4 regions of the Dongia rigui genome follow, and region 2 is predicted to be linked to each of the others. Evidence: riboswitches for the same ligand, from Rfam matches in the RefSeq annotation. Region 2 holds a riboswitch; each other region holds the start of a gene.
The links. A riboswitch is a leader RNA that binds a small molecule or an ion and turns the genes downstream of it on or off. The one in region 2 is predicted to bind cobalamin.
Positions count from the first base shown of each region.

Region 1: linked by a shared signal. The riboswitch ahead of SMD31_RS14520 (ABC transporter substrate-binding protein) and the one ahead of cobU (bifunctional adenosylcobinamide kinase/adenosylcobinamide-phosphate guanylyltransferase) in region 2 are both predicted to bind cobalamin.
Region 3: linked by a shared signal. The riboswitch ahead of SMD31_RS20845 (CbtB domain-containing protein) and the one ahead of cobU (bifunctional adenosylcobinamide kinase/adenosylcobinamide-phosphate guanylyltransferase) in region 2 are both predicted to bind cobalamin.
Region 4: linked by a shared signal. The riboswitch ahead of cobG (precorrin-3B synthase) and the one ahead of cobU (bifunctional adenosylcobinamide kinase/adenosylcobinamide-phosphate guanylyltransferase) in region 2 are both predicted to bind cobalamin.

Region 1 covers NZ_JAXCLX010000002.1:627,809-635,472, reverse strand. Annotated here, with positions in the region: gene SMD31_RS14535 (RidA family protein) at 1-209, shown strand, start outside; gene SMD31_RS14530 (GNAT family N-acetyltransferase) at 169-1,398, shown strand; gene SMD31_RS14525 (TIGR03862 family flavoprotein) at 1,395-2,606, shown strand; cobalamin riboswitch at 2,625-2,849, shown strand; gene SMD31_RS14520 (ABC transporter substrate-binding protein) at 3,082-4,107, shown strand; gene SMD31_RS14515 (FecCD family ABC transporter permease) at 4,104-5,156, shown strand; gene SMD31_RS14510 (ABC transporter ATP-binding protein) at 5,153-5,950, shown strand; gene SMD31_RS14505 (class I SAM-dependent methyltransferase) at 5,947-6,729, shown strand; gene SMD31_RS14500 (LysR substrate-binding domain-containing protein) at 6,733-7,602, opposite strand.
Region 2 covers NZ_JAXCLX010000001.1:2,321,488-2,329,151, reverse strand. Annotated here, with positions in the region: gene cobN (cobaltochelatase subunit CobN) at 1-3,619, opposite strand, end outside; gene cobW (cobalamin biosynthesis protein CobW) at 3,625-4,695, opposite strand; gene cobU (bifunctional adenosylcobinamide kinase/adenosylcobinamide-phosphate guanylyltransferase) at 4,745-5,305, opposite strand; cobalamin riboswitch at 5,337-5,550, opposite strand; gene SMD31_RS10835 (sensor histidine kinase) at 5,774-6,955, shown strand; gene SMD31_RS10830 (SDR family NAD(P)-dependent oxidoreductase) at 7,091-7,664, shown strand, end outside.
Region 3 covers NZ_JAXCLX010000004.1:432,009-439,672, forward strand. Annotated here, with positions in the region: gene eno (phosphopyruvate hydratase) at 1-1,051, opposite strand, end outside; gene SMD31_RS20825 (YihY family inner membrane protein) at 1,141-2,391, opposite strand; gene SMD31_RS20830 (hypothetical protein) at 2,674-3,471, shown strand; gene SMD31_RS20835 (methyl-accepting chemotaxis protein) at 3,491-5,173, shown strand; gene SMD31_RS20840 (CbtA family protein) at 5,247-5,993, opposite strand; gene SMD31_RS20845 (CbtB domain-containing protein) at 6,005-6,199, opposite strand; cobalamin riboswitch at 6,312-6,550, opposite strand; gene SMD31_RS20850 (carbohydrate kinase family protein) at 6,617-7,660, opposite strand.
Region 4 covers NZ_JAXCLX010000002.1:312,497-320,160, forward strand. Annotated here, with positions in the region: gene SMD31_RS12955 (precorrin-2 C(20)-methyltransferase) at 1-414, opposite strand, end outside; gene SMD31_RS12960 (precorrin-8X methylmutase) at 411-1,037, opposite strand; gene cobG (precorrin-3B synthase) at 1,034-2,353, opposite strand; cobalamin riboswitch at 2,445-2,654, opposite strand; gene cbiE (precorrin-6y C5,15-methyltransferase (decarboxylating) subunit CbiE) at 2,784-3,995, shown strand; gene metF (methylenetetrahydrofolate reductase [NAD(P)H]) at 4,124-5,056, shown strand; gene SMD31_RS12980 (amidohydrolase) at 5,133-6,767, shown strand; gene speB (agmatinase) at 6,894-7,664, opposite strand, start outside.

The DNA of each region.
Region 1 (7,664 bases), on a different contig from region 2:
TCGACCGGGTGAAGCGCGTCTGCAAACTGGGTGTCTTCGTCAACTGCGTCGATGGCTTCACCGAGCAGCCCAAGGTTGCCAATGGTGTCTCCGACCTGATGGTCGAGGTGTTCGGCGATGCCGGCAAGCATGCGCGCTCGGCCGTGGGCGTCAATGTGCTGCCGCTCAATGTCGCCGTCGAAGTCGACGCCATCATCGAGCTTGCCTAATACGCGCTTGCCGGACCCCAAGCTGACAGACCTCACCCTCACCGCCCGGGTCGTCGACCGGATCGCCAGCATGCCGGCGGCGGCCTGGGATGCTTGTGCCGGCGACGGCAATCCCTTCGTCAGCCACGCCTTCCTCAACGCCCTTGAAGTCTCCGGTTCCGTCGGGCGCGGCACCGGCTGGCTGCCGCAGCATATCGTGCTGGAGGATGCGGCGGGCGTCATTCACGCCGCCACCCCGCTCTACGTCAAGGGCCACAGCCAGGGCGAATATGTGTTCGACCATGGCTGGGCTGAGGCCTATGAGCGGGCCGGCGGCAAGTATTATCCCAAGCTTCAGGTGGCGGTCCCGTTCTCGCCCGTGCCGGGACCACGGCTGTTGGTGAAACCCAGCGCCGATGACAGCGTGATGCGCAGCGCCCTTATCAGCGCGCTCACGCAGACGGCGGAGAAAAGCGGCCTCTCCTCGCTCCATGTCACGTTTTGCGAACAGCAGGAAGCCATGGACATGGTCGACCATGGCTATCTCCATCGCCTGGGCACGCAGTACCACTGGCACAACAAGGGCTATGCCAGTTTCGACGATTTCCTCGGCGACCTGGCGTCGCGCAAGCGCAAGGCGATCCGCAAGGAACGCGCTTCGGTTGCGGCACAGGGTCTCGATATCAGCGCACTTTCCGGCGATGAGCTCACCTCGGCACATTGGGATGCGTTCTTTGCCTTCTACATGGATACCGGCGGGCGCAAATGGGGCCGGCCCTATCTGACCCGCGCCTTCTTCGAAGCCTTGCACGATGCCTTGCGCGACCGCGTCGTGCTGGTCATGGCGTTCCGCGACGGGCAGCCCATTGCCGGCGCCCTCAACCTGCGCGGCCGCGATGCCTTGTTCGGCCGCAATTGGGGCGCCATCGAAGACGTGCCCTTCCTGCATTTCGAATGCTGCTATTACCAGGCGATCGATTATGCGATCGAACACAAGCTCGCCCGCGTTGAAGCCGGCGCACAGGGCGAGCACAAGATCCAGCGTGGCTATTTGCCGGTCGAGACGCATTCGGCACATTGGATTGCCGATCCGCGCTTCAGTGAAGCGGTGGCGGACTATCTTGAGCGCGAGCGCCGCGTGATGCAGAACGAGATCACGGGGCTGATGACGTTGTCGCCCTTCCGCCAGGACAATGACCCAGGACGATGACTGGGCGCGCGATCGTCATCGGTGGCGGGCCGGCGGGCCTCATGGCGGCGGAAGCCTTGTTGCAGGCGGGCGTCGGCGTCGATCTCTTTGACGCGATGCCGTCGGTGGGGCGAAAGTTCCTGATGGCTGGTCGCGGCGGCCTCAACATCACACATTCCGAGCCGCTCGAGCGATTCCTGCCCCGTTACGGCAAAGCGCAGCGCCAGGCGACGGCCTGGCTTGAGGCGTTCGGGCCGCAGGCCTTGCGCGATTGGGTGCAGGCGCTTGGCGTCGACACCTTCATCGGCACGTCCGGCCGCGTCTTTCCGGCCGAGATGAAGGCGGCACCGCTGCTGCGCGCCTGGCTGCATCGGCTGCGCCAACAGGGTTTGCGCATTCATGTCCGGCATCGCTGGATTGGCTGGCACGGCGCGCGCGGCGCATCATTCGCCACACCCAGTGGCCGGGTCGATATCGCGGCGGATGCCATCATTCTGGCCCTGGGCGGCGGGTCCTGGCCGCAACTGGGCTCGGACGGCGCCTGGCAGGCGTTGTTGCAGGAACAGGGGATCGATCTTGCGCCGCTTGAACCCGCCAATTGCGGCTTCGACATCGACTGGAGCGGCCATCTGCGCGAACGGTTCGCCGGGGCCGCGCTGAAAAACATCGCCGCGGTGTTTGCCGGGGAGCGGCGCCATGGCGAAGCGATCGTCACCGAGAATGGCATTGAAGGTGGACTCATCTATGCGTTCTCGGCCCCCTTGCGCGAGGCGATCAAAGGCGCCGGATCGGCCACGCTGCAGCTCGATCTGCTGCCCCATCGCAAGACGGCCGATATCACGGCGGCGCTCGCCAAGCGCGGATCGCGATCGCTGTCGTCGCATCTCAAATCCAGCCTGGGCCTGGACGGCGTCAAGATCGCCCTGCTGCATGAATGTTTGGGCGATGATGAACGCGGCGATGCGAGCGTCATCGCGGAAAGACTGAAGGCGTTGCCGCTCAATCTGATCCGGCCGCGCCCGATGGCCGAGGCGATCAGTTCCGCCGGCGGCGTCAGGTTCGGCGCACTCGATGCGCAGCTGATGGTCAAATCGCTGCCCGGCCTCTTTTGTGCCGGCGAGATGCTGGACTGGGAAGCGCCGACCGGCGGCTATCTGTTGACCGCCAGCTTCGCCAGCGGCCTCATCGCCGGCAAAGGTGCCGCCGCCTGGCTGCAACAGGCGTCTTGACGACCCGCCCGTCGGCGCCTTAAGAGAAACCCCGATGGTTCCCCCATGGATGGATTCCAGGGGATTAATAGGGAACACGGTGCGGACGACCCAAAAGGGGCCAAAACCGTGACTGCCCCCGCAACTGTAAGCGGATAGCTGGGTGCCAACCCAAGCCACTGACCTCTGCAAAGAGATCGGGAAGGCCGGCACATCATGCTGCGACCCGCGAGTCAGGAGACCTGCCATCGACGCGTTCAGATTCAACCCGGGCGGGGTGCCCGAGATGGAGACGTCGATATGGTGCCGTTTTCGGCGCGCCGGCTAGCCGGGCGCTTCTCGATCATCAATTCGATTTCGTGGCGGTCGGCGCTCAGCCGTGACCGCTCCCCCTCGTCTGCCCCCGCTGGATTGTCATGACGGTCAATCCATTGTAGTTATTGCCAGAGATATGTAATGTTATAACATTACATATCTCGATCTCTCGGAGGGAAAGATGAAGGGTAAAACGTTACAACATGCGGCCTTGGCGGCCGGAGCCTGTCTGCTGTGGGGCGTGCACGCGGCACATGCCGAGACCCAGTATCCGCTGACGATTCAAAATTGCGGCGAGACGCTGACCTTCGAGCAGGCGCCCACGCGCATCGTCTCGATCGGCCAGAGCAGCACGGAGATTCTGTATTCCTTGGGCCTCGCCGACAAAGTGGTCGGCACGGCGGTGTGGTTTGGGCCGGTGATGCCGGCCTTTGAAGCCGCCAATGCCAAGATCAAGCGGCTGGCGGATAACGACCCAAGCTTCGAAAGCGTGGTGGCAGAGAAGCCCGACCTGGTGACGGCGGAATATGAATGGCATGTCGGTCCGCAAGGATCGGTCGGTACGCGCCAGCAATTCCACGATCTCAAAATCCCGACCTATGTCTCGCCGGCCGATTGCGTCGCCAAGGATAATTCCGGCGGGGGCGATGGCGTGCGCAAGGAAATGTTCAGCATGTCGCTCGTCTATCAGGAGATCGGCGACATGGCGAAAATCTTCAATGTCGAGGCCCGCGGCGAGGCACTCATCGCCGACCTGAAGGCGCGCGAGAACAAGGCCATCGCCGAGGTGGCCGACAAGAAAGCTGAAGGTCTTTCCATGGTCTTCTGGTTCTCCAGTCCTGAGATCAAGGGCGACGCCTATATCGCCGGCAAGAACGGCACGCCCGCCTACATCATGGACAAGCTGGGCGCGCGCAACGTCGTAACAACGCAAGAGGAATGGCCGCTGGTCGGCTGGGAGACCATTGCCGGCGCCAACCCGCAGGTGATCGTGCTGGCGCGTATGGACCGCCGCCGCTTCCCGGCCGACGACATCGACTTGAAGCTCCAGTTCCTGAAGACGGATCCGGTGGCGAGCCAGCTCGATGCCGTGAAGCAAGGACATATCGTCATCATCGATTCCCAGGCGATGAACCCCTCGCTGCGCACCGTCGACGGCATCGAGGCGGTGGCCGATGGCGTCAAATCCTTCGGCCTGACCAATTGAGGGCCGATACCCTCGATGTCGTCGTTCGGGGCGGGTGGGGCTTTCGGGCCGCACTCGCCCTGACGGGCGTGCTGGCGCTCTGCCTGGCGGTGGGCATGGCCATGTCGATCGGCGAAGTGCCGACGCCGATCTCGGCCACCTATCAGGCCATCGCCCATAAACTGCTGGGTACCGAGACGGCACTTTCGCCGATCGAACTGGGGATCCTGTGGGACTACCGCTTGAGCCGGGCCCTGGTCGCTGCCTGTTGTGGCGGGGCGCTCTCAGTCTGCGGTGTCATTTTGCAGGCGATGCTGCGCAATCCCTTGGCCGAACCTTATGTGCTGGGGATATCAGCCGGCGCATCGACGGGTGCCGTCGGGGTGATGATCCTGGGCCTTGGTGCCGGCCTGCTCTCGGTCGCCGGCGGCGCTTTCATCGGTGCCGTGGTCGCCTTCTTCGTGGTCAGCCTGTTGGCCGCTGGGGCCGGGGGCAGTTCCGATCGCATCATCCTGGCGGGCGTTGCCGGTTCGCAGCTTTTCAATGCCGCCACCTCCTACATCGTCGCCACCTCCGCCAGCGCCGAACAGGCACGCGGCGTGATGTTCTGGCTGCTGGGAAGCCTCAGCGGCGTGCGCTGGCCGGACGTCTATCTGGCGGCGCCGGTCGCGACGTTGGGCTTTGTCGTCTGCCTGCTCAACGCCCGGGCGCTCGATGCCTTCACTTTCGGCAACGATGCCGCCGCGTCGCTTGGCATCGACGTGCGCCGCGTGCGCCTGGTCCTGTTCGGGGTGACGGCCCTGATGACGGCGACCATGGTCGGCATGGTGGGGTCGATCGGCTTCGTCGGCCTCGTCATCCCGCATGCCGTGCGCTTCCTGGTGGGCCCCCTGCACGCGCGCCTGCTACCATTTTCATTGCTGGGTGGGGCACTGTTCATGGTACTGGCCGACATCGTCTCGCGGGTCATCATCCCGCAGCAAATCCTACCCATCGGCGTGGTGACGGCGCTATTCGGCGCGCCGGCCTTCGCCTTCATCCTCTATCGTTCGCGGAGACGATCGCTATGAGCATTACGGCGCGCAATGTCCGCTGGTCCACGGCCGGACGCATGATCGTCGACGGCGTGTCGATTGACGTGCCCCAAGGCAAGACGCTGGGTCTGCTGGGTGCCAACGGTTCTGGGAAATCAAGCTTCCTGCGCCTGCTGGGCAAATTGCGCCAGTTGGAGAGCGGCGTCGTGACGCTGGGTGGCACCGATATTGCTGAGCTGACGCAGCGCCAGATCGCGCGGCGGACTGCCTTCGTCGAGCAGCAGGTTCACACCGAGATCGAGGTTACCATCGCCGACATTGTGCAGCTCGGCCGAACGCCGCATCGTGGTACGCTCGCCGCGTGGACACAGGTTGATGAAGCGGCGGTCGACAACGCGCTGGAGCAGACGGGCCTTGCCGGCATGCGCGATCGATTGTGGCGGACCCTTTCCGGCGGCGAAAGGCAACGCGTGCAGATCGCCCGCGCTTTGGCGCAATCGCCATCCGAGCTGTTGCTCGACGAACCGACCAACCATCTCGACATTCAGCACCAGCTGGAGCTTCTGTCACTGGTCTCCCGCCTGCCTGTGACGACGGTCATTGCCCTGCATGACCTTAATCTGGCCGCCATGTTCTGTGACGCGCTGGTCGTTTTGAAGGATGGGCGCGTGATCGCCCATGGCCACCCGGATGACGTGTTGACCAGGCCATTGCTGCGGGAGGGTTTCGGCGTCGAGGCCCATATTCAACGCTCGCCTCACCACGGCAAGCTGCAGATTCAATTTCTGCCCGAGGGCATGCAGGTGGCGATCGCGTCGGAGGCAGCATGACAATCCGCCTCGCCAACCACTCGCTGAAGGAAGATATCCGCCAATACTGGTCCGACCGCGCGCAGACCTTCGACCTGGCGTTCGGGCACCGCATCCCAGCCGGTGCCGAATTCGATGCCTGGCGTGATGCCATTGCAGCCCATCTGGGGCATCGGCCGCTGCATGTCCTGGAGCTGGCCTGCGGTACGGGCGAAGTGACCCAGGTGCTGCTGTCGCTGGGGCATCAGGTGACGGCGCTGGATTTCTCGGAATCGATGCTGGCTGTCGCGCGCAAAAAGCACGCCGGCAAAGAGAGAAACCTGCGCTTCATTCTGGGTGATGCCGAAAACACCTTCCTGCCCAGCAAGAGCTTCGATGCGATTGTCTGTCGTCATCTGGTCTGGACACTGACCGCCCCCGCAACGGCACTGCAGGAATGGCGCCGCCTGCTGAAACCGGCGGGGCAATTGTTGATCTTCGACGGCGACTGGTCCAGACCAAGGCCGAGTGGCCGGTTGGCTGCAAGCCTCATCGGCTTGCTGGATCGATGGCAGGGGCCGGACCTCAACTATGACGGCGCGATGAGCGAACGGCATGCCGGCATCATGTCGGCTTTGCCGTTTGGCGATGGCCTTACCGCCGAGCGCCTCATGCCTTTGCTGGTCAGTTCCGGTTTCTCCGAGCTGCAGGTCACGTCCCATGCGCCGATCGCCCGTGCCCAGCGCCGTGCCGCCAACTTGCGCAACAAACTGCGCACCTTTGTCTACCGCCGGTTCATCCTCTCAGCGAAGCGCGCCTGACCGTCACGCCCTTTCCAACTGCTCGATCAGCAGATCGGCAAAGGCGTCGGCGAGCGGGCTGACGGAGTCGCCCGGGCGGATGACGAAGTAAGGATGCGGTGCCGGAATCTCGAGATCGAGCACCTTGACCAGTGTGCCGCGGCGCAGATCATCGGCGCAAAGGATGGTACTGCCCACGGCGATGCCACAGCCTTCCTTGGCCGCTTCAAGGGCCAGATGCGAGTTCGGCATATAGACATGCTGGCGGGGCGTGATCTGGCCGCGGCCGCTGGCCCGCAGCAAGCGCGGCCAGTCTTCCTCGCTGTCCCCATGGATGAGCACGTGGTCCTGCAAATCACGCACCGATTTCACCGGCGATTTGTAGAAGAGCTCGGCGCTGCACAGCGGGAAATAGGTCTCATTGCGCAGGATCGCCGTGCGCCTGCCAGGGACGTCGCGCTCGCCGAAGGACATGATGACATCCATCGTCTCGTCGGCGCGCTCGATCGGGAAATGCTTCACGGTGACGGAAGGGAAACGCTGCAAGAAAAGATCGAGGAGGCGCATCAGGCGCAAGGCGGCGAAGGCCGGGGCGCAGGCCAGGCGCAGCTCGCCCTCCACCCGCCCGCGCTGGGTGGTGCGGCAGGCCAGATGGATTTCGTCAAAGGCACTGCCGAGCTTCTGATAGAGCTCGGTCCCCGGCACGGTCAGGGTCAGCGCACGCTGACTGCGGACCATCAATTCAACGCCAAGATCGGCCTCTAGCTGACGGATCTGATAGCGCACGGCGCCGGTGGTGACGTTGAGTTGCGCCGCCCCTTCGGCGATCCCACCGCCCCGCGCCACCGCATAGAACGTGCGCAATGCCGTCAGGCGCCCCAGGCTTTCCCACATCTCGCCCTCAATTGTGGCAATTTAATTCCCATATTCGGCGAGAAATATTCATTTCTGTCAAT
Region 2 (7,664 bases):
CGGCGATCTCTTTCAAGGCCGCCGGATTGTGTTTCTCGAGGAAGTCGCGCACCGTCTCGTCATCGAGATAGGCTGCGTAGACGGCGTCGAAATGATGATCCGCCACGCAATCGGCAGTGGCCGCGAAGGCAAAGAGATAGTCGACCGTGGCCGCCATCTCGAACCCGCCCTTATAGCCGTGGCGCATGACGCCGTTGATCCATTTCGGGTTGACGACGCGGGCGCGTACGATGCGGGCGATCTCTTCATCGAGCGCCCTGACCTTCGGCGCCTCGGGGCGTGAATGGTCGTTATGCCACACCACCGCGCGCTTGCCGGTCAAATGCGTGACGGCCGCGGCGAGGCCACCCTCGAACTGATAGTAATTGTCGCTGTCGAGCAGGTCATGCTCGGCATTGTCCTGGTTGTGCAGCACCGCCTCGACCCCAGTGAGACGCTGCGCGAAAAGCTGCTGCTGCGCCTCGCCGCTCGCACCCTGCCCATAGGCATAGCCGCCCCAGGCCAGATAGGCGCGCGCCAGATCGCCGGTCTCCGACCAGCCCTTCTCATCGATCAGCGTCTGCAGCCCGGCGCCATAGGCACCGGGCTTCGATCCAAAGACGCGGTAGCCGGCGCGGCGCACGGCATCGACGTCAGCAACGCCCTGTGCCACGAGGCCGGCGCGTTCGCTGCGGAATCGTGCCGCCAGCGGGTTGAGATGATCCGGCTCGTCGAGGTTCGCCACGTCCCGCGCCGCCGAATCGAAGAGATCGATCTGCGCCGGGAAGGCATCGCGGAAGAAGCCGGAGACGCGCAAGGTCACATCGACGCGCGGCCGCCCAAGGACAGCGAGCGGCATGATCTCGAATCCGGCCACGCGGCCTGATCCACCGGGATCCCAGCTCGGCTTCACGCCCATCAAGGCCAGCGCCTGGGCGATGTCATCGCCGCCGGTGCGCATATTGGCGGTCCCCCAGGCCGAAAGCACGATGGCCTTGGGCCAGGCACCATGTTCCTGGCGGTGACGATCAAGCACGAGGAGCGCCGATTGCCAGCCGAGACTCCAGGCGGTCGGTGTCGGCACCGAGCGCGTATCGACCGAAAAGAAATTGCGCCCCGTGGGCAGCACATCCAGCCGCCCGCGTGTCGGCGCGCCGGAGGGACCCGGCTTGACGAAGCGCCCGTCGAGCCCACGCAAGATGCTGGCGATTTCCGCATCGCCGCACCCCTGCACACGCAGGCGCAGATCGTCTTCAATGAAGTCGAGCACAGCCGCCGTGCGCGTCCAGGCCGGGTCGCAGGCCTGCTGATGCGACACCAGGGCGAGTGCCAGCAATTCCAGCCGCTCGACCGTATCGCCGGTCAGCCGCCACAGATCATCGCTTACCCGCTGCAGGGCGTCCGGCCGGGCACCGTTCCACGCCTCGCCGAGCTTGGCATCGAGCGGGTCGAAATCGAGGCCGAGATCGGCGCCGAGCGCCCGGATCAGCGATGCGCCGCGCCCCTCGCCCTTGCCGCGCGGCAGGCGGGTGAGTGCCACCAGCAATGCATCGAGCATGGCCCCTTCCGGCGCCTTCCCGAAGATATGGAGGCCGTCGCGGATCTGCGCCTCTTTCAATTCGCACAGATGATTGTCGAGCTTGGCCAGGGCCGTGTCGGTATCGTCATCCACCAGCACGCCGCAATCGGCTGCCAATCCCGACGACATGGCGAGATCGAGGATCTGGCGTTTCAAATCGACACAGCGGCGCGGATCGACCTGGCTCGCCTCGAAATACTCATCGACCAATCGTTCGAGATCGCGGGTCGGGCCATAGCTTTCGGCCCGCGTCAGCGGCGGCGTCATGTGATCGATGATGACGGCCTGGGCGCGGCGCTTGGCCTGCGCCCCTTCGCCCGGATCGTTGACGATGAAGGGATAGAGATTGGGCATGGGCCCGAAGATCGCCTCCGGGTAGCACAGGTTCGACAGCGCCAGCGACTTTCCCGGCAGCCATTCGAGATTGCCGTGCTTGCCCATATGCACCATCGCCAGCGCACCGAACTGGCGCCGCAGATAGGCGTAGAAGGCAAAGTAATAATGCGGTGGGACCAGGTCGGGGTCGTGATAGCTGGCCGTCGGATCGACGTCATAGCCGCGCGATGGCTGAATGCCGATGACGACATGCCCCAGATCGATCAGGGGCAGATCGAAGCCGTCGCCGGCATAGTTGGGATCCTGGTTGAAGCTGCCCCAGCGCGTGATCACCGCCGCCTGCATCGCCGCCGGCAGGCTCGCAAAGAACGCCGCATAATCTGCGCCGGTGAGGCGGAAGGCACCCTTCTCGCGCGCAATCAGGCGCGTCATCAGCTGGTCGCCATCGGTCGGCACGGCTGTGATGTGATAGCCGGCGCCCTGCATCGCCTTCAACACTTCGATGGTGCCGGCCGGCGTGTCGAGGCCGACGCCATTGCCGATGCGCCCATCGCGGTTGGGATAATTGGCGAGCACCAGCGCCACGCGCCGGCCCCCGACCTGCGTGCGGCGCAGTTTCACCCAATTGGCGGCAAGATCGGCGACGAAATCGATCCGGTCAGCCACCGGTTGCGGCGCCACGATGGTGCATTGCGTCGCTGCGTCAAAATGCTGTGCCGATTTCCACGAGATGGCGCGGGTCAGAATGCGACCGTCGAGTTCCGGCAGCGCCACCTGCATGGCAAGATCGCGTGGGGACAGCCCGCGCGGGCTGCCCTGCCACTGCGCATGGCTTTCGGAAGAGAGCACCACCTGCAGCACCGGGTGATCGCCGCCATCAAAGGGTGTGGCAAACTCGGCAGCACCCGGCTGCGAGATGGCAAAGCCGGTGCAGTTCAAGGTCACGTCCGGTGCCGTCTCGGCATAAAGGTCGCGGATGAGATCGGCCGCCACCGCTTCTTTGAGCGAATTGACAAAGATGGGGAGCGGATTGATGCCGCGTGCCGCCACGGCGCGAATGAGCGCCTCGATCGGTGCCAGCGTGCCCGCCTGCAGCAAGGCGCGGTAGAAGACGATGCCGGCGACCGGGGCACCCTGCCGCCAATAGGCTTTGAGATCGGCAAGGCCGAGGATATCGGCACCCGGCCAATATAGCCCGGCACGCAGCAGCTGCCGCGGCTCCGCCCACTCACCAGGATAGCCGATCAGCGCCGCTGCATAGCGCAGGAAATTCTCGGCATTCGTCTGGCCGCCATGGATCTGGTACTGCCACAGCCGGTGTGCCGCATCCTCGTCGATCGTCGAGCGGCGCGACAACTCCGGGTCCGGCTGGTCGTCGCCGGACAGGGCCGCGAACTGGCTGCCCCGCGCCTGGGCATTGAGCGCCAATTGCTCGACCCCGTAAGGCCAGTAGCGTTCGCCGCCGATGAGGCGCAGCACCACCAGCTTGGCATGGGCCGCCACCTGCTCGATGTAAAGATCGACCGACATGTGGTGCTGCAATTGCAGCAGATTGACCAGGCGCAAGGTCGGCTTTGGCTGGGGCAGCGCCGCATGCGAGGCGGCAAGGGCCGCAAGCTCGGTATCCGCCGCACTCAGCACCACGATCTCGGCCGGCGTCTGGCCAAGATCGACGGCTTCACCGCCATCGCTGATCGTTCCCGGTTTGGCGGCGAGGAGATGCATGGGTTTTAGGCGAGCGCAGCCGTGATCGCAGCGCGGTCGAGGCCCTTGAGGCCGATCACGACGATGCGGCCCTTGCGCCCTTCATGCGCTTCCAGCGGCCGGTCGTAATAATGCTGCAGGCGGTTGCCGACACCCTGCAGCACCAGGCGCATGTCCTTCCCCGCCACGGCAAGGAAGCCTTTCACGCGCAGAATATCGTGGGCTTCGATGGCCGGCACCAGCTTGGCCAGCAATTGCTGTGGCTCGGCGAGTTCGCCGATCTCGACCTGGAAGCTTTCGAAATCGTCATGATTGTGATCCTCGCCCTCCAGCTCATGATGCGAGGGCCGCGCGCTGAGATCGGCTTCGGCCGCCGCATCCAGCCCCAGCAGCACGCGCGGATCAACCTCGCCGAAACGCGCCGTGATCATCTTCGCCGGGCGCTGCAATTCCTTGATGATATGGGCCTGGGCCGCTTCATGCTCGCCCCCCGTCATCTGGTCCGCCTTGTTGACGATGATGAGATCGGCACAATTGATCTGGTCTTCAAAGAGTTCCGCCAACGGGCTTTCATGATCGAGCCCGTCATCCGATTTCCGCAGCGCATCGACCGCATCCGGATTGTCGGCAAAGCGGCCGGCCGCCACCGCCGGCCCGTCGACCACGGCGACGACACCGTCGACGGTGACGCGCGTGCGAATCTCCGGCCAGTTGAAGGCCTTCACCAGCGGCTTCGGGAGTGCCAGGCCCGAGGTCTCGATGACGATATGGTCGGGCGGGTTGGCGCGGTCGAGCAGCGCCTTCATGGTCGGCAGAAAATCGTCGGCCACCGTGCAGCAGATACAGCCATTGGCCAGCTCGACGATGTTTTCATCCGGGCAGCCTTCGATCTTGCAGCCCTTGACGATCTCGCCGTCGACGCCAAGCTCGCCGAATTCGTTGATGATGAGCGCCAGGCGCTTGCCGCCGGCATTCTTGAGAAGATGCTGGATCAGGCTGGTCTTGCCGGCACCGAGGAAGCCCGTGACGATGGTGGCCGGAATCTTGCCGCCCGGAATCTTACCAGTGGCACCAGCAGCGTTGGAAGCGACAGTCATTGCATGATCCTTATCGGCTCTTATTTCAAACCGCGCGGCGACCCGCGCGTCACTTCAGTATGAGCGGCAGGCCGGCCGCGACGAACAGCACGTGGTCGGCGCGCGCTGCGATGCGCTGGTTGAGACGCCCCGCGTGATCGCGGAAGTCGCGCGCCAGCTTGTTGCCCGGCACAATGCCGAGGCCCACTTCATTGGCGACGAAAATGAGCGGGCCGCCGCATTGGCCGAGCGCTGCCTCCAGCGCGTCGATCTCCGCCGGCACGTCTTTTTCCGCCAGCAATACATTGGTGAGCCACAGCGTCAGGCAATCGACCAGAACCGCCGCCCCCTTCTCTGTTTCCGCCACGATCGTTTGGGCCAGGGCCATGGGCTCCTCGACCAGGCGCCAATCCGGGTCGCGGCGGTCGCGGTGGAACTGCACCCGCGCCGCCATTTCGGCATCACGGATCTCGGCGGTGGCGACATAGGTACGGGCACCCGTATGCCGGTCGAGGACTTCCTCGGCATAGAGGCTTTTGCCCGAACGCGCCCCGCCCAGCACCAAGGTGATGGCAGGCAGCGGGGTGATGATGCCGGTGGGACCGGCGCCTTGTGACAAGGATCGAGCCATGATGGCGCGAAACCTCCCTCCGAGGTCGTTGCCGTTACGAAGCGGCCGCCGAGGTCTCCTGACTCGACCGTATTCCAGCGGATGGCCTTCCCAGCCGCACCGGCCAGTGGCTCTTTCATCCGCCGCATCCCAGTTAACGATTGGGATAACGATCCTACAGTTGCGGGGGCAGCGCCGGAATGTCGCCAGATTGGCGTTTCACCGGCTTCCCTCTTTGCGGTTGGCGGCAACCTACTCAAAGCGGCGGGGCTTGGCCAGCAGAAACCCAGCCTCGCCCTGGGACATCAGGCACAAGGATTTCGGATAAAATTACACAATCGTATGATGATTGATTTCACCTCTTTACCTCTCATTATTCACCAAGTGTCAATCTGCTGGCACATAGTTTCGAACGTTTGAAAACGACGGCCGGGATCTGCCCGGCCACAGGATGGATCACTCTTGGCCTGTTCCAGCTTGGATACCAGCATGCAGCCTGATGCGGCGCGGCAAGGGGCGGCAATGTCGGCGGCGGATGCCGCGCTGCTCGACGTCATTGCGACGCCGATCGTCATCACGCATCTGGCGACCACCGACATCCTCTTTGCCAACGCGGCCGCCAAGGCGCTGTTCGAGCGCCCGGCCGACCTGCCGGCGGGTCACCGCACCGATCATCTCTATGCCGACGCCAATCTGCGCGGCGAGCTCATTCAGCGCCTGCGGCGCGACGGCTCGATCCAGAATTTCGAGATCGAGTTTCAAAGCTTCACCGGCCGTCGCTTCTGGGGCCTCCTGTCCGGCCGCGCCACCAAATATGAAGGGGCCGACGCGCTCGTTGCCTCCATCGTCGACATCTCGGCGCAGAAGGAGCGCGAGGTGCAGCTGGCCCAGGCGACCGAACAGCTGCGCGTGCAGGCGGCCTCCACCGCCCAGCTCAACCACGAACTGAAGCGCCAGCGCCAGGTGGCGATTACCGCCAGCCGCGCCAAGAGCGATTTCCTGGCGCGCATGAGCCATGAATTGCGCTCGCCCTTGAATGCCATCCTCGGCTTTTCCGAAGTGATCGCCGGCCGCGTCTTCGGCGCCGACGGCACCGCGCGGTATGAGGATTACGCCCGCAACATCAACCAGGCGGGCACGCATCTTCTCGAACTCATCAACGACATCCTCGACCTTTCCAAGGTCGAAGCCGGCGAGATGCAGCTGAGCCTGGAGCCGATCGAGCTCAAGGAACTCATCAACAGTTCGGTCCAGCTGATGACCCCCATCGCCGAGAAGCGCGGCGTGCAGCTGGTGGTCGATCTCGGCCGTTCGCCCTTGTCGCTGGTGGCCGACCGCCGGCGCCTGCGCCAGATGGTGGTCAATCTCGTCAGCAACGCCATCAAGTTCACCCTGGCCGGCGGCACCGTGATGATCACGGCGCATCAGGCGCAGGGCAACATCGTCATCGACGTGGCCGATTCCGGCATCGGCATGACGCCGGACCAGGTCAAAGTGGCGCTGCAACCCTTCGGCCAGGTCCCCACCGACAGCCCCTATGCGCAAACCGGCACTGGCCTTGGCTTGCCCATCGTCGACAGCCTGGTGAAACTCCATGGCGGCAAGCTCGACATCCAGTCGACACCCAATGTCGGCACCACCGTGACCCTGACCATCCCCAAGGTGCGGTAGAGGAGCGCCTCGCTGGGGCCTTTTTACCGTCATGGTCGGCGAAGGCCGACCATGACGGAGTGGTTTCGTCGCTTCCTATCCGGGCATACTCACCCTACATTCCCCGGCCTGACTCTAAGTGAGAGCATCACGACCATGACCCGTTCCATTCTCATCACCGGTGCCGCCTCCGGCATCGGTGCCGCCACGGCGCGGGCGCTGGCAGGCGCAGATGTGCAGATTCTGCTGCACACCAAGAGCAACCGCGCAGGTCTTGAACAGGTCGCCGCCGAAATCGAAGCCGCCGGCACACGCACGGTGCTCGCCATGGGTGACCTCGCCCAGCGCGAAACCGGCGCGCAACTCGTCGCACAAGCGATCGAAGCCTTCGGCGGCCTCGACATCCTCATTGCCAATGCCGGCTTCCCCTTGCGCCCGCTCATCGGCGAATTGACGCGCGACGAGCTTGATTACACCCATGCCGTCATCGCCGGTGGCTTCTTTGCGCTCACCACCGCCGCCTTGCCGCATCTCAAATCGGCGGGTGCGCGCGGCCGCATCGTTGCCATCTCGACCCATAACGCGCATCTCTTCCTGCCGGGCTATCTCAACTTCCCCGCCAGTGCCTCGGCCAAGGCAGCGCTGGAGACGATGGTGAAATCATTGGCCCTGCAACTCGCCCCCGATGGTGCGACGGTCAACGCCATTGCTCCCGGCCTCATCGAGAAGG
Region 3 (7,664 bases), on a different contig from region 2:
CGGCTTCCAACGTCTCGGTCAGCGTGCCGATCTGGTTGACCTTCACCAGAATGGCATTGGCGACACCCTTTTCGATGCCACTCTTCAGCCGGACCGGGTTGGTGACGAAGAGATCGTCGCCCACCAGCTGCACCTTGGCGCCGATCTTGTCGGTCAGCGCCTTCCAGCCGTCCCAGTCGTCCTCGGCCATGCCGTCCTCGATGGTGACGATCGGGTAGGCCTTCACCAGCTGCTCGTAGAATGCAACCATGCCGGCGGCGTCGAGCACCTTGCCCTCGCCTTCCAGATGATACTTCCCGTCCTTGAAGAACTCGGTCGAAGCTGAATCGAGGCCCAGCGCCACGTCGGCTCCCGGCTTGAAGCCAGCCTTCTCAATCGACTTCACGATGAAAGCCAGCGCCTCATCGGCGCTCTTGAGGTTCGGCGCGAAGCCGCCCTCGTCGCCGACATTGGTGTTGTGGCCGGCCTTCTTCAATTCCGCCTTCAGGGCGTGGAAAATCTCGGCCCCCCAACGCAGCGCCTCTGAACCGCTCGGCGCCGCCCAGGGAAGGATCATGAATTCCTGGAAGTCGATCGGGTTGTCGGCGTGGGCGCCGCCGTTGATGATATTCATCATCGGCACCGGCAGGGTACGGGCCGAGGTGCCGCCGACATAGCGATAGAGCGGCAGGCCGGCATCGGCCGCTGCGGCCTTGGCCACCGCCAGGCTGACACCCAGGATGGCATTGGCACCCAGACGCGCCTTGTTGGGCGTACCGTCGAGCTTGATCATCAGGCGGTCGATCTTGACCTGGTCTTCGGCATCGAGACCTGAGATCGCCTCGAAAATCTCGCCATTGACGGCCTCGACGGCCTTGAGGACGCCCTTGCCGAGATACTTGCTCTTGTCCCCGTCGCGCAGCTCGACCGCCTCATGGGCGCCCGTGGATGCCCCCGACGGCACGGCGGCACGGCCACTGGCGCCGCTTTCCAGGATGACATCGACCTCCACCGTGGGGTTGCCGCGGCTGTCCAGAATCTGGCGCGCGTGCAGGTCGATGATGGCGGTCATGGGCGACTCCCTGGCAGAAAAGTGTTGGATATATCTGCCGAGTTATAGGGGGCCGACGGCGCCCTATAAAGGGAAAATGCCGTGTAACGTCAGATTGCGTCGATACTCTTCAGCGCGGCGGCCACCGTTTCATCGAGCGCCGCCTTCTCGGTTTCAGCAATTCGGCGCATCAGCGGATCGACCAGGGGTACCACCTCTTCCAGCGTCTCGCCCAGGGCAATGCCCAAATGGTGGCAGACATCATGGATGGTGAAGGTGCTGAGGTCGCGGGCGAGAATCCAGCGACCATTGTCCGATTTGGCAATCAGGCGATGGGATTTGAGCGTGTCCAGCAACCAGACCAGGCGCCCTGGGTCGGCGGCAAGACTGTGGACCAGTTGTTCCGTGCGAATGCCGGCGCCATGGGAATGCGCCTTGGCCAGTTCGGCAAATGTGCCAAGGGACAGGCTGAGCATATCTCCCCGGCGCAGCGTTTCGCCGACCTGCCGGCGCCCTGATCGCCATTCGGGCAATGCCGCCGCTATTTCCGCGCCGATCAGCACGGTGACCCAGACGAGATAAGTCCAGATCAGGAAGATCGGCACCGTTGCCAGGGCACCATAGACGACCTGATAGGAGCCGAAGAATTGGAGGTAGAGGCCAAAGCCGCGCTTCAATATCTCGAACAGCACCGCAGCGGTGATGGCGCCGATGCCGGCGTCGACCAACCGCACCGGGCGGGTTGGGATCAGGCGATAGAACAGGGTGAAGCCCGCTGTCTCGAGCAGGAACGGCAATATGGCGGTGACGATCTTCAGGCCAGCGGAGAGGCCATAGAACTCGCCCTTATTGGCCAGAGAGAAGACATAGGTCGAGATTGAAAGGGAGGCGCCAAAGAGCAGCGGCCCCAAGGTGATGATCGCCCAATAGACCGGAAAGCGATGCAGCTTGTTGCGCGCGTTGACGACACCCCAGATCTTGTCGAAGGCCGTCTGAATTGTATTGATCAGGAGGATCGCCGTGACGCCGATACCGATGACACCGGCAACGGATGTGCCACCGGCATTGTTGATGAACGTGCCGAGGTAGTCGTTCACAACATTGGCAAGATCGGGAGCCAGATTCTGGGCGAGGATGATGATGAAATCGTCACGCAAGTCGCGGAGCGGCGGAAAGGCCGCGAACATCGCCAGGCCGATCGCCAGGGTGGGCACGATCGCGAGGAGCGATGTATAGCTGAGCCCTGAGGCAACGCCCGTGCAGCCGTCCGCCTGGAAGCGTCGCCACACATAGGGCACGAAACTCATCGTGGCACCCTTCGCGCGGACGGCGATCGCGCGCGCGCGATCAGCGGCCGGCACTTCCCTATCCTGTGACTGATCCTGCACTTGCTCCGACGAGCCTTCCATCACGACGCCTTCCGAGGTGAATCAGTCCTAACAACTTATAGCATGCTGTGGGTCCATGCCGCGAATGTCGGGAAGTCGGACTTTCCGCCATCATCACCAACGCCAATACCGACTGTCCTAGAATAATTCCAAGTAACAACGACAAGGAATATTAACCTGTTTTTAAGCACAGAAATCATTTCTTTACCAGTTGCGCGCAGGCTGAACGTGACTCCAATTGCATTGAGAGCTGTCATGTTCCAACCGCATCGTTTCAGTACCATCGCATTCGCAGCCAGCGCGCTGACATTTTCCGCGATGACCGCCGCTTTCGCCCAAGAAGCCACAACGACGGCTGCACCGGTGGCTGCGGATCCGGCTGCACCGGCAACTGCGCCCGCAGCGGCAGCGGCAGCAGCACCTGCGGCGGCAGCGGCACCTGCAGCGACAACCGCTAGCGTGCCGGCGCCGGCGGCACCAGCTGCTGCACCAGCCGCAGCGGAACAGACGGCCGCGTCGGCAGCACCTATTTCCGCCAGCATCATCACCCCCGAGATCATCAAGGATATGCGTGATCGCATCTTGCAGCCCGTCGCGATCATGTCGATCGAGGCGGCGAGCAAGAAGCATGAAGGTGTCGATCAGGCGACGATCGATAAAATGGACGAGGCATGGAAGGCAGAGGCGAAGTCGGACGACCAGCCCTTCATCGCCGAGATCCTGAGCAGCCCACTCTCCAACTATCTCCTTTACATCCAGGCAAGCTCAGCCGGCCTTTTCACCGAGATTTTCGTCATGGACAAATTCGGCCTCAACGTTGGGCAAAGCTCGGTCACGTCAGATTACTGGCAAGGCGACGAGGACAAGTATCAAAAGACATTTGCCGTCGGACCCGATGCCGTCTTCGTTGACGAACCGGAATTTGACGATGCAACGAAGACCTGGCGGACGCAGGTCAATTTCACCGCCGTCGATCCGGCGACCAAGGAAGCGATTGGCGCCGTGACCGTTGAATTCAATCTGACCGAAATGCAGCGCAGGCTGCAGAGCTGATAGAAGCGGAGAGAAGAAAATGAACTTTGCCAACCTTTCCGTTGCCAAGAAGCTCATCATCGCGTTTTCGCTGCTGGGTCTGGTCATCATCATCTCCGGCGCGATCTCGATCATGCTGACAGCGCGTATCGACGAAGCCAATTCGGTCAATGACGCCGCCGAACGTCAGGCAAGCTCGATCAATGCGACACTTGCCGAGGCGTCGAAGATGCAGACGGCCATTCGCGGCCTGCTGGTTACCGGCAGCTCGGACTATACAAAGAGCTATCAGGCCTTCAGCGCGAATTTCGATCAGTTGCTGCAGGCAGCGATTGCCAACGCGGCTGGCGACCAGAACCTCCTGGCGCCACTCGATAAGATTGGCAGCGCCATGAAAGACTGGCGCGACGGCCCCGCCGCCCAGCAGTTGAAGCTGATGCGTCACCCATCAACGGTCAATGAAGCCCGCGCCATCGAAGTCACCGGCGCCGGCGAAGAACTGACGGACAAGCTGGAGGCTGCCGGCAAGGAAGTCTCGGAAGCCATCAAGGCGAACTCCGCCGCGGCGAATGCGCAGATCTCAACTGCATTGGCCTGGACCCTGCGGACGGTCATCACCAGCGCTGTGGTCATGCTGGTGGCTGCCGTCCTGTTCTTCTTCGTCCTGTCGCGCCAGATCGGCGCACCGATCCGCATGATCACCGACACGATGAAGGAACTGGCTGCCGGCAACACCTCGGTCAACATCCCCTATGCCGAGCGCGCTGACGAGGTCGGCAACATGGCCGGCGCCGTTGCCGTCTTTGCCGACAACATGCGCCGCAATGAAGTCCTGCAGGCCGAGGCTGCCCAGCAGCAGCAGTCCCGCGAAAAACGGGCGGCGCAGATGTCGGAGCTTGCCCGTGGCTTCGACCAGGAGGTCGAAACCATCCTGCAGGCGCTGGTGAAATCGGCTGACGAGCTGGATCATACGGCCGAATCGCTCAACAAACTGTCGAGTGATTCGCTTGAGCAGGTCCAGAAGGTCGCTGCTGCCGCAACTGAGGCCAGCGCCAATGTGCAGACGGTTGCTGCCGCAACCGAAGAGCTGTCGAGTTCCATCATGGAGATCAGCCGACAGGTCTCCAGCCAGGCCGAGATCGCTGCGACCTCGACGCATTCGATCGAAGACACAACCGAGCGTGTTTCGCACCTGACCGAAGCCTCGACCAAGATCGGCGATGTGGTTCGCCTCATCACCGAGATCTCGAACCAGACCAACCTGCTGGCGCTCAACGCGACGATCGAAGCCGCGCGTGCCGGCGAGGCTGGCAAGGGCTTTGCCGTCGTCGCCAATGAGGTCAAGAGCCTGGCAAACCAGACGGCGCGTGCCACGGAAGACATCGCCGTTCAGGTCCAATCGATCCAGACATCGACGCAATCGACGGCGGATTCGATCCGTTCGGTCGGCGATCAGATCCGTCAGATGAAGGATATCTCAAGCGGCGTCGCGGCTGCGGTCGAAGAGCAGAACGCTGCGACCAAGGAGATCGCCCGCAACATCCAGGAAGCCTCGGCCGGCAACCAGGAAGTTTCGGAAAAGGTCGTCTTCGTGGCGCAAGCCGCCGGGCAGACGCAGAACGCCACAGCGACTGTGCTGTCTGCCGCCAGACTGCTGGGTCAGAACACGTCCCAGATTCGCACCACGATCGAGCGCTTCATTCAGGACGTCCGCGCGCTCTGAACCAACGACTAAAGAGAAGGCCGGGCACCCGATCGGGCGGCCCGGCCTTTTTCTTTGCTGCTGCCAGATCTGGTCAGGAAGCGGTCGACTTGAAGAACCGGTGATAGAAATAGCCGGTCGATGCCCCGAGGATCGCCCAGAAGACCAGCCCCGCGATCGTCGCTGCGACGATGAAGCGGTGCGCCAGTTCCTCAGGCGCCACGCTCGCATATTCCGCCGGCTGCGGCGCGCCATAGGCGTGCGGCAGCACGATCAGAACAAGTCCCAGGGCAGCGGCCCAGGCGCGCTTGGCAATGAAGATGCAGCCAAGTCCCAGCGCCGTCAGCACCGCCGTCGCCACCCACCAGACCTGACGGTCAGCGAGGGGTGCGGCTTCGGTACCCGGCACTTCCGGCGGCAGGCCGAGATTGGGTGAGGCAACGATCGCCGCGAAACCGGCCAGGCCCCAGAACAGCCCCGTCCGCCAGGTCATGTTGCCGCCCCAGATGCGGTAGGCGGCAACCAGCAGGAGCGAAAAGCCGATGCCGGTGAGGACATCAGCAATGGCCGTCGAGAGGGTCCGCTGCCAGCCATCGGCGGGCGACCAGGCGTCGCCGCCACCATGGTCATGCCCTTCGGCCGCATGGTCGTGATCGTGGCCCGTTTCGCCGGCCGGCGCCTCGGCGGCAGCAGCTGGTGCTTCTGCCGGCCCGGCGTTCTCGTAGACCTCAGCCGCCAGGATAAGCGGCGTCGTGCTCACCTGGTGGACGGCCGTAATGGCGATGCCGCTGATGAGACCAGCCAACAGAGCGACCAGAAACAGTCGCCGGAACGTCTCCATGAACCCGCCCCTTAGTGGCAGGGGAAGGCGTTGGCGTGGCGCGTGTCGTGGGCGGCGTTGTGAACCGCTTCGATATGCGAGAAGCCGACACCCCAGACCATGACGAGGCCGAGCACGGCAGCCATGAAGGCGCCTGCGAGGGCTTCGGTGCGGGCAGTGGTCTTGGTGGAAACGGCGCTTGAGGCAAGCTGGGCGTTGGTCTGCATGATGGATCCCCTTGAGTTCTGGTCTGGCCGGCAGGGGGTTACCGCTACTGAAGTGACCGGTGCCAGTTGGTACCAGATCCACCACACCGCGCGGACACCCCGTCCGGAATACGGATTCGTCTCGTCGCTGGCAGGTCTCCTGACTCGCGAGTACCAGGCGGCGCCACCTTCCCAACCGGATCCGGCATGTTACCCATGCCCGCCACCGGTCAGTGGTTATCTCGGCGTCCGCTCCTCGCTTACAGTTGCGGGGGCAGTCACGGTTTTGGCCCCTTTTGGGTCGTCCGCACCGTGTTCCCTATTAATCCCCAGGAATCTATCCATCGGGGAACCTTCGACTGGTGGATCATTCGCCCAGGGCATCGACGGCGTCAAGAAATTTGTCCAATCCCCGACGGATGAGCGGCGTAATTTCTCTTATAGCGACGCTTGTTGCAGAGCCAGCGACGGCCGGAGGCCCCACTTACGGGCCCTGGCAAGGCACGCGCGGTAGTCCTCGACCGCGGCGCAGGTCGAGAGTCCCCGTAGCGAAATGGCCGCCGTGGCATGGGCCATTTCGAGTGCCGAGGCGATCTCCCACCCTTCGTGAAGGGCGTAGAGCAGCCCGGCAGCGAACGCGTCCCCTGCCCCATTGGCGCTGACAATCTCGGATTGGGGAATATTGAAGGATGGCGCCGAGGTGACGGTGCCATCCCGCTCCAAGGCAATCGCCCCGGCCGGGAAGTGGACGACGATGAGGCGCATGCTGCCCTTGGCCATGACGGCCTTTGCCGCCTGGATGCAGGCGCCGATCTCGGTCAAGCCGTCCGTCGACGTCTGCAACTGAGCGAGGGCGCCGATTTCGAAATCATTCACCACGAGATAATCGAGATACGGCAGGCAGGGCAGGACGAGGGCCGCGATCCGTTCGGGGGCGATGCTGAAGAGTTCGAGATTGGTGAGCAATCCGACGTCGCGTGCGCGCCGCAGCACGTAGACCCACCCATTCGGATCGCCCTTCCACGGTTGATCCATGAGCTTGTGTGCGCCGGGGAGCCCCAGATGCAGGATCCGTGCATCGACTCCATCGAAACTGAAGTGATCCGGAGTCAACAGCGCGCCGGTTCCCTGAAAGAAGATGTGGGTCCGCCGGCCGCTGCGCTGCGAGACATAGGCATCGGTGAACTGGGTCGCCGCATCCGCCGTTACGGCCATGCGGCTGCGGTCGATGCCATGGGCGTCGGCTTGGGCAAGCAGGAAATGGCCATCTGCGTCATCGCCCACGAGACCGATGGTTGCCACTGGAAAGCTGGGATCGAGCTTTCGGATATCGATGGCAAGATTGCAGCCGGAGCCACCACCATAGAGTTCGGTCGCCAGAATTTCGGCGACGCCATCTTCATGTGGCCACGCATCGATCGCCCGGTTGCGATCGACGCACCAGGTGCCACCCGTCACGATGCCGCGGCGAGACGTTGTCATGTTT
Region 4 (7,664 bases), on a different contig from region 2:
CGAGCACACACCGGGCACGACTTCCGTCTCGTAGCGGGTCGCCAACCGGTCGTGGATATACATGAACGAGCCGTAGAAGAACGGATCGCCTTCGCAGATGACAGCCACGTCGCGCCCGGCATCGAGATGCGCTGCGACCTGCTCCGCCGACTGGTCATAGAAATCGCTGACCAGCGTCTCGTAGCTGAGATGCGCCGGCAGCTTTTCCGTCGTCACCGGATAGATCAGCGCCATGGTCTGCTGTTCCGGCTTCAGGAAGGTCTCGACGATGGTAAGAGCGTTGCCTTTCTTCCCCTTGGCAGCGAGATAGGCGACGACGGGTGCCTGCTGCAACAGACGCAGAGCCTTGATCGTCATCAATTCCGGATCGCCCGGGCCGACGCCCAGACCATACAAACGTCCCTTGGCCATCATTCGCGCTCCGTTGCCAAGGCGTTGACCGCAGCTGCCGCCATGGCGCTGCCGCCACGCCGCCCGCGAATGATGACGAAGGGCACGCCGCGGCTGTTTTCGGCCAGCATCTCTTTCGATTCCGCGGCGCCCACGAAGCCGACGGGAAACCCTAAGATCAGCGCTGGTTTCGGTGCGCCTTCGTCCAGCATTTCGAGAAGGCGGAACAGCACGGTCGGTGCATTGCCGATGGCAACGACGGCGCCGCCCATCCTGTCGCGCCAGAATTCAAGTGCAGCGGCCGAGCGCGTGTTGCCGAGGTCTTGCGCCATCTGCGGCACGCGCGGATCGTTCAAGGTGCAGATCACCTCGTTATCGGCGGGGAGGCGCGATCGCGTGACACCATCCGCCACCATGCGGCAATCGGCGAGGATCGGCGCGCCGTCGGCGAGGGCCTTGCGCCCGGCATCACCAGCACCGGTGGAGAAGCGCAAATCCGGCACGACATCGACCATGCCGGAGGCATGTGCCACGCGCACGGCGAGTTTTTCGAGATCGGCCGGAATGCCGGCAAGATCGGCTTCCCGGCGAATGATGGAAAAGGATTGGCGATAGATTTCCTGCCCATCGCGCTCGTAATTGATCATGCCTTCTCTCTTTGCATCAGCAGCCTGGCTGCCTGTTCGATAGTGACGTCATGGCCCAGAAGCTCGCCCAAACCCGTCTTTGCCGTGTCGCCCACCGGCGCGTCGGATTGGGCAAAGACATCGTAATGGCCAGGCCGCAACCCCAACAGGGTGTAGGGGGCGGGGCGGGGTGCGGCGCAGGATTTGGCACAGCCGGTGAGGTGGATGCCAAAGACAGGCTGTCCCCAACCATCGATCTCGTTGGCGAGGTGCCGCGCATCGGCCTTGGTGTCAGCGAGGCCGGACTTGCAGCCGGCACTGCCGGCACAGGTCAACGTCGCCGCCAGCGTGCGGTCGGGCCGCGTGATGAAGTCCAGCTCTTCCAGGGCAGCGACGGCCTCTTCCAGCGCGTCTTCTGTCATGGAGGGCAGCATCACGCTCTGCCAGGGGGTGAGGCGGATCTCGCTGCCGGAAAATCGGTGAGCGAGGTCGGCAAGGCCCAGCATCATCTCCTGGCCGAGGCGACCCAGAAGTGGCACGGCGCCCAGGATGAACCGCCCATCCGCTTGGCGCCTGGCGCCGATGTGGCCTTGCGGCATCGCTGCCGCGCGCTGCCAAGCGTCTGCGGGCGTCACCCGGCAAGTTAGGCGCGCGGCGAGGTCTGCCGGTGTTTCATCCACCAGCAAATGCCGCATGCGGGTGATCTTGTCACCCTTGGCGTTGAGCTGGCCGATCTTCGCCGTGAAGTGATCGAGCAACGTGAACAACGCAGCCTCGGCATCGCCGCTCGCAACCGCTCCGGCGGTGCGCTCGCCCGGCACCCCGGCAAAGCCGAAGGCAAAGCGCCCGTCCGCCATCGCCGACAGCCAGATATCGTTGGGGTGCTGCAGCATGGCGATTTCTTCGCCGCCATCGATCTGGATCGAAAATTTGGGTGACAGCACGTGATAGTGCGTCTCGTTCTCCAAACGCGCGAGCACCCGGCGCGCGAGATCGCTGACATCGAAAATGGCATTGGGGTCGAGACCAATGAAAGGGCTCACCATCACATTGCGCACATCGTCGGCGCCGCTGCTCTTGGGCGCCAATCCGGCATCGACCAAGCCGGCGATCAGCGCGTCATCGGCGCCGTCATGGACGCCACGGATCTGCACATTGGCACGGTTGGTGACTTCGATTTCCGGCAATCCATGAGCCGCGGCAAGCTTCGCCAGCGCCCGCATCTGCGCAGCGTTCAGCCGGCCGAACGGCAGCTTGATGCGACAGATGCCGCCATCTTGCGAGGGCACGATGCGGTAAAGGCCCGGACAGGCGAAACGGCGATCACTCTGGATCAAATCGGCACCGGCAAAAACCGTTGCGGCGAATGGGTACGGACCAAGTCTGATCCCACCACAGCATCGATACGCCCCGACCGATGCATCCAACCACAACCCCGTGTTACCGGCAGGTTTCCTGGCTTCGCGGGTCAGGGCCGTCGTCGCAGCCTTCCCGGACCCCTTGGGGCCAGTGGCTCGTTGCAACAGGCTCGCCGCGTACAGTTGCGGGGGCAGCCACGGCTGGTTCCGGTCCATTTGGGCCATCGCCTCCCGTGTTCCCTTTTATGCCCCGAAGGGCACCGGTAACGGCCCCGTTCTATAGGAGCGTGGGACCCCGCGAAAGCGGATTCTCCCGTGGTTTGGCGTCGCGGGCACGCTTGCTCATCCCTTGCCGATGTCCTATTGGAAGCCGGGAAGCAGCCTTTTTTCCAACGAGATAGACGCGAAGATGGCAACCTGGCTCACCGTCATCGGTATCGGCGAAGACGGCCTCGATGGCCTCGGCGCGGCCGCGCGCGCGGCCTTGAGTGACGCTGCCATCGTGTTTGGTGGCAACCGGCATCTCGGCATGCTGCCGGACAGCTTCAAGGCCGAACGCCGTCCCTGGCCGAGCCCGTTTTCGGACGCTTTCGACGCGGTTCTGGCACTGCGCGGGCAGAAGGTCGCCATTCTCGCCAGCGGCGATCCGATGTTTTACGGCATGGGGGCGAGCCTCAGCCGACAACTCTCGGCTGATGAGATGCGGGTGATCTCAGCCCCGTCCTCCGTCTCGCTCGCGGCGGCGCGCATGGGCTGGGCCCTGCAAGATGTGTGTGTCGTCACCATTCATGGCCGGCCGATCCATCACGTCAATCGGGCCCTCCATGATGGCGCGCGTCTGATCGTGCTGAGCGAGGACGGCTTTTCCGCACAGGCGGTTGCGGCATTGCTGACCGCGCGCGGCTTCGGGCCCAGCCGCATCACGGTCTTCGAACACCTTGGCGGACCGAAGGAAAAGCGTATCGACGGCATCGCCGAGAGCTGGCGGGCAGGGGAGAACGCGGCGCTCAATCTGCTGGCGATCGACTGCAGGGCGGGGCCCCAGGCGCAAGCCTTTCCGGCCCTCGCCGGCCTGCCTGACGAGGCGTTCCAGAATGACGGCCAACTCACCAAGCGCGACGTGCGCGCCGTAACCTTGGCGCGTCTTGCGCCGCTGCCTGGTGAACTGCTGTGGGATGTCGGTGCCGGCTGTGGCTCGATCTCGATCGAATGGATGCGCAGCCACCCCAGCTGCCGTGCCATCGCGATCGAAGAAAACGATGGCCGCCAGCAATTCATCCGCGCCAATGCCGATCATCTCGGCGTACCCAACCTCGACCTCGTCGCTGGGGCGGCGCCGGCAGCACTCGCGGGACTTGCCCAACCAGACGCCATTTTCATCGGCGGCGGCGTGACCGAGCCAGGTGTCATCGAGGCCTGCTGGGCGGCCCTCAAACCCGGGGGGCGCCTCGTCGCCAATGCCGTGACGGTGCAAAGCGAGGTTCTGCTGATCTCCTGGCAGGAGAAGATCGGCGGCGAGCTCACCCGGATCGCCGTCTCCCAGGCCAAGCCGCTCGGCGGCTTCGATGCCTGGCGCGCGGCTTTGCCGGTCACCATTTTCTGCGCGTTTAAGCCTAACTAGCTGACAAATAACGGATTGTCGGCCAGAACAATACGTTCGTACAAATAACATAAAGATATACTTATATCTCGTTTCTGTTATCCTGTGCGGCATTGCGCCTCACCCAACCCGCGAGGGCCCGGATGAACATGATCGAGGAACCGCTGCCCCAGCCGTCGCCCATCGGCGGCACCCGGACGGAACGCTCCGGCCGCGCGCTCAATCTTGCCGTCAGCTTCGAATTCTTCCCGCCGCGCCAGGCCGAGGCTGTGCCCGCCTTCTGGGCAGCGGCTGATGATCTGGCGGCGCTCGCCCCGCGCTTCGTCTCAGTCACTTATGGTGCCGGCGGGTCGACCCGCGACCAGACCCGTGATCTGGTGCGCAGCATCCAGGCTCGCTGCGGCGTGGCGGCGGCCGCCCACCTCACCTGCGTCGGCGGCAGCCGTGCCGAGATCGACGCCATTGCCGACGCCTATTGGCAGGCAGGCATCCACCGTCTCGTGGCCTTGCGCGGTGATCCGGCGGGTGGCATCGGGGCGTGTTACCAGCCGACAGCCGATGGTTACGCTTACGCCGACAGCCTGGTCGCGGGCCTTGCGCGCCTGCATCCCTTCGACATCAGCGTCGCCGCCTACCCCGAGACGCATCCGCAGGCCAAGGACGCCCAGGCCGATCTCGACCATTTGAAGCGGAAGATCGATGCCGGTGCCACGCGCGCCATCACCCAGTTCTTTTTCGACAATGATTGCTTCAAGCGCTTCCAGGATCGCGCGGCGCGCGCCGGTATCAATGTGCCGATCGTGCCGGGCATCCTGCCCATCCGCAATTTCCAGAAAGTGGCGGCGATGGCCGAAGGCTGCGGGACCCACGTGCCAGCCGATCTTCGCGCGCGCTTCGATGCTGTGGCCGAGGACGCAAGCGGGTGCCGGCAATTGGCTTTTGAGACAGCGCTGAAGCAATGCGAGGGCCTGCGTCGCGCCGGCGTCGACCATTTCCACTTCTACACGCTGAACCAGGCCGATCTTGCGCGCGATATCTGCGCCGAACTCGGGCTCGTCTCACCGCTCGAAGGATACCGCTGAAGCGGGATGGACTTGGCCCTCCCAACCTGATTTCATCCAGCCTTCCAATACAAATGAAAAAGAAGGCAGGCAGGCGATGGCTGGCTCACCCGATCTCGTAATCCTCAACGGCAAGATCCGCACCATGGATCCCTTGCAGCCCCAGGTCGAAGCCTTGGCGGCCAAGGACGGGCGCATCGTCGCCATCGGCCGCAATGACGAGATCAAGGCGCTGGCCAATGGCGCACGAAGGGTCGATGCCGGTGGGCGCCTCGTTCTGCCTGGTTTCCAGGACACGCACATTCATCTGCAGGACAGCGGCACCGGGTTTTCCAGCAGCGTCAATCTCGAGGGCGCCAAGACGGTCGAGGAATTGCAGCAGCGCCTGCGTGAGTTCTCGCAAAAGACCAATGACCTCTGGGTCAAGGGCACCGGCTGGTATACCGGGATCTTCGGCGCGCAGAATCTCAATCGCCAGGTGCTCGATGCTGCCGTGCCGGACCGCCCGGTCTTCATCTTCGCGGCCGACGGCCACAACGCAGCTGTCAACACCAAGGCCTGCGAGATCATGGGCCTCGACAAGAGTGTTGCCGATCCCTCTGGTGGTGCCTTCGTGCGCGAGGACGACGGCACCCCGACCGGCCTCATCTATGAAGACGCGATCGATTGGATCCGCGCCCGCATGCCCAAGACCAATCTCGACGTCTATGCGAAGGGCGTGCAATACGGACAGAAGCTCTGCAACACCCACGGCATCACCGGCGTGCTCGATGCCATGGTGTGGGAGCGGCATATGAAGGTCTATAAGGCGCTGGACGAAGCGGGTGAGCTCAGCGTGCGCTTGACCGCCACGGCAAAGGTGTTCCCCACGGAAACCGTGAAGGATGCGCTGGGCCGGGTCGAGGCGCTGCGCCGCGACTATCGCACCGCAAATACGGCCGTGCATTCGGCCAAGTTCTTCCTCGACGGCGTGGTCGAGAACCGCACCGCGGCGATGATCGAAGATTACTCCGACGCCACCGGCGGCAATGCGCCAATCATGTTCGACGAGACGTTGCTCGAGCAGCTTTTCATCGCCTTCGATGCGGCGCGGTTCCAGCTCCATGTCCATGTCATCGGCGACCGGGCGACCCGTGTGGCCCTTGACTGCATCGAAGCGGCACGGAAAGCGAATGGGGCCTGGCCGAGCCTGCATCAACTGGCCCATGTCCAGCTCATCCACCCCAACGATATCCCGCGCCTGCGTGACTTGAAGGTTGTCACCAACATGCAGCCGCTCTGGGCGCGCTGCGAGCCGTCGGTGACCGAGATGGCGCTTCCCTTCGTCGGCAAGGAGCGCGGCCGCTGGATGTATCCCTGGCGCACTATCGTCGACAGCGGCGCCCCTTACGCCGTCAGCAGCGATTGGGGCGTGTCGACATTGAACCCGTTTCCGATCATGCAGACGGCAGTGACGCGCCAGCCGGCGCATGTCGCCAAGGACTTCCCGATCTTCGAGGCGCAAGAGCGCATGACGGTGGAGCAGGTGGTGCGCGGCTACACCACGCTTGCGGCGGCCGCTGCCTGGCGCGCCGACGAGACCGGCTCACTGACGCCCGGCAAATATGCCGACGCCATCATCCTCGATCGGGATATTTTCGAGATCGATCCTTACGAAATCGGCGACACGCAGGTCGACCTCACCTTGCTCGGCGGCAGGGAAGTGCATCGCTCGGAAGGGTTTGCTGGGTAGCGGAACCGCCATTGTTGTCATGGCCCGCTTTAGGCGGGCCATCCACGAGTTAGTTGGCGGCACGAAGAAAGAAACTCGTGGATCCCCCGCCTTCGCGGGGGATGACAATGAGAGCGTTGACGAACCCTACCTCCGGCTATCGATCCGCTCCGCCAGCAGGCACAGGATCTCATACATCAGGGTCGCGGCGACCAATGCGGTGTTGCCGGTGGGGTCGAAGGGCGGGGCCACTTCGACGACATCGGCGCCGACATAATCGAGATTGCGCAAACCGCGCAGCAGCTTTTGTGCCTCGAGTGTCGTGATGCCGCCGATTTCCGGCGTGCCCGTGCCGGGCGTATAGATCGGGTCCAAGCCGTCCACATCGAAGCTTAAATAGACCGGGCCATCGCCCACGACGCGGCGCGCTTCCTGGATCACGGCATCGACGCCGATCTCGGCGAACTCCTCCATGAACACGACGCGCATGCCGCTCTTTTGCGAGAAGTCCCAGCCATCGGCCGTCGTCTGCGCACCGCGGATGCCGATCTGGATGACGCGCTTGGGGTCCAGCAAGCCTTCCTCGGTGGCATTCCGGAAGGGCGAGCCATGGGAGAATTTCGAGCCCTGGAACATCTGCCAGGTGTCGGTATGGGCGTCGATATGGATCATGCCGACCGGGCGGTCCTTGGCCAGCGCGCGCAGAATGGGCAGCGAGATGGTGTGATCGCCGCCGGCCGTGAGCGGCGTGATGCCATGTCCCTTGATCTTGGCGAACACCGTTTCGATCTCGTCCAGCGCGCCGGGATGCTGCAGCAATTTGGTGAAGAGCACGTCACCCAGATCGGCGACACTGACCAGGTCGTAGGGGTTCACGCGCGTCACATGATGAATGGTGCGCATGAAGGAGGATTGATT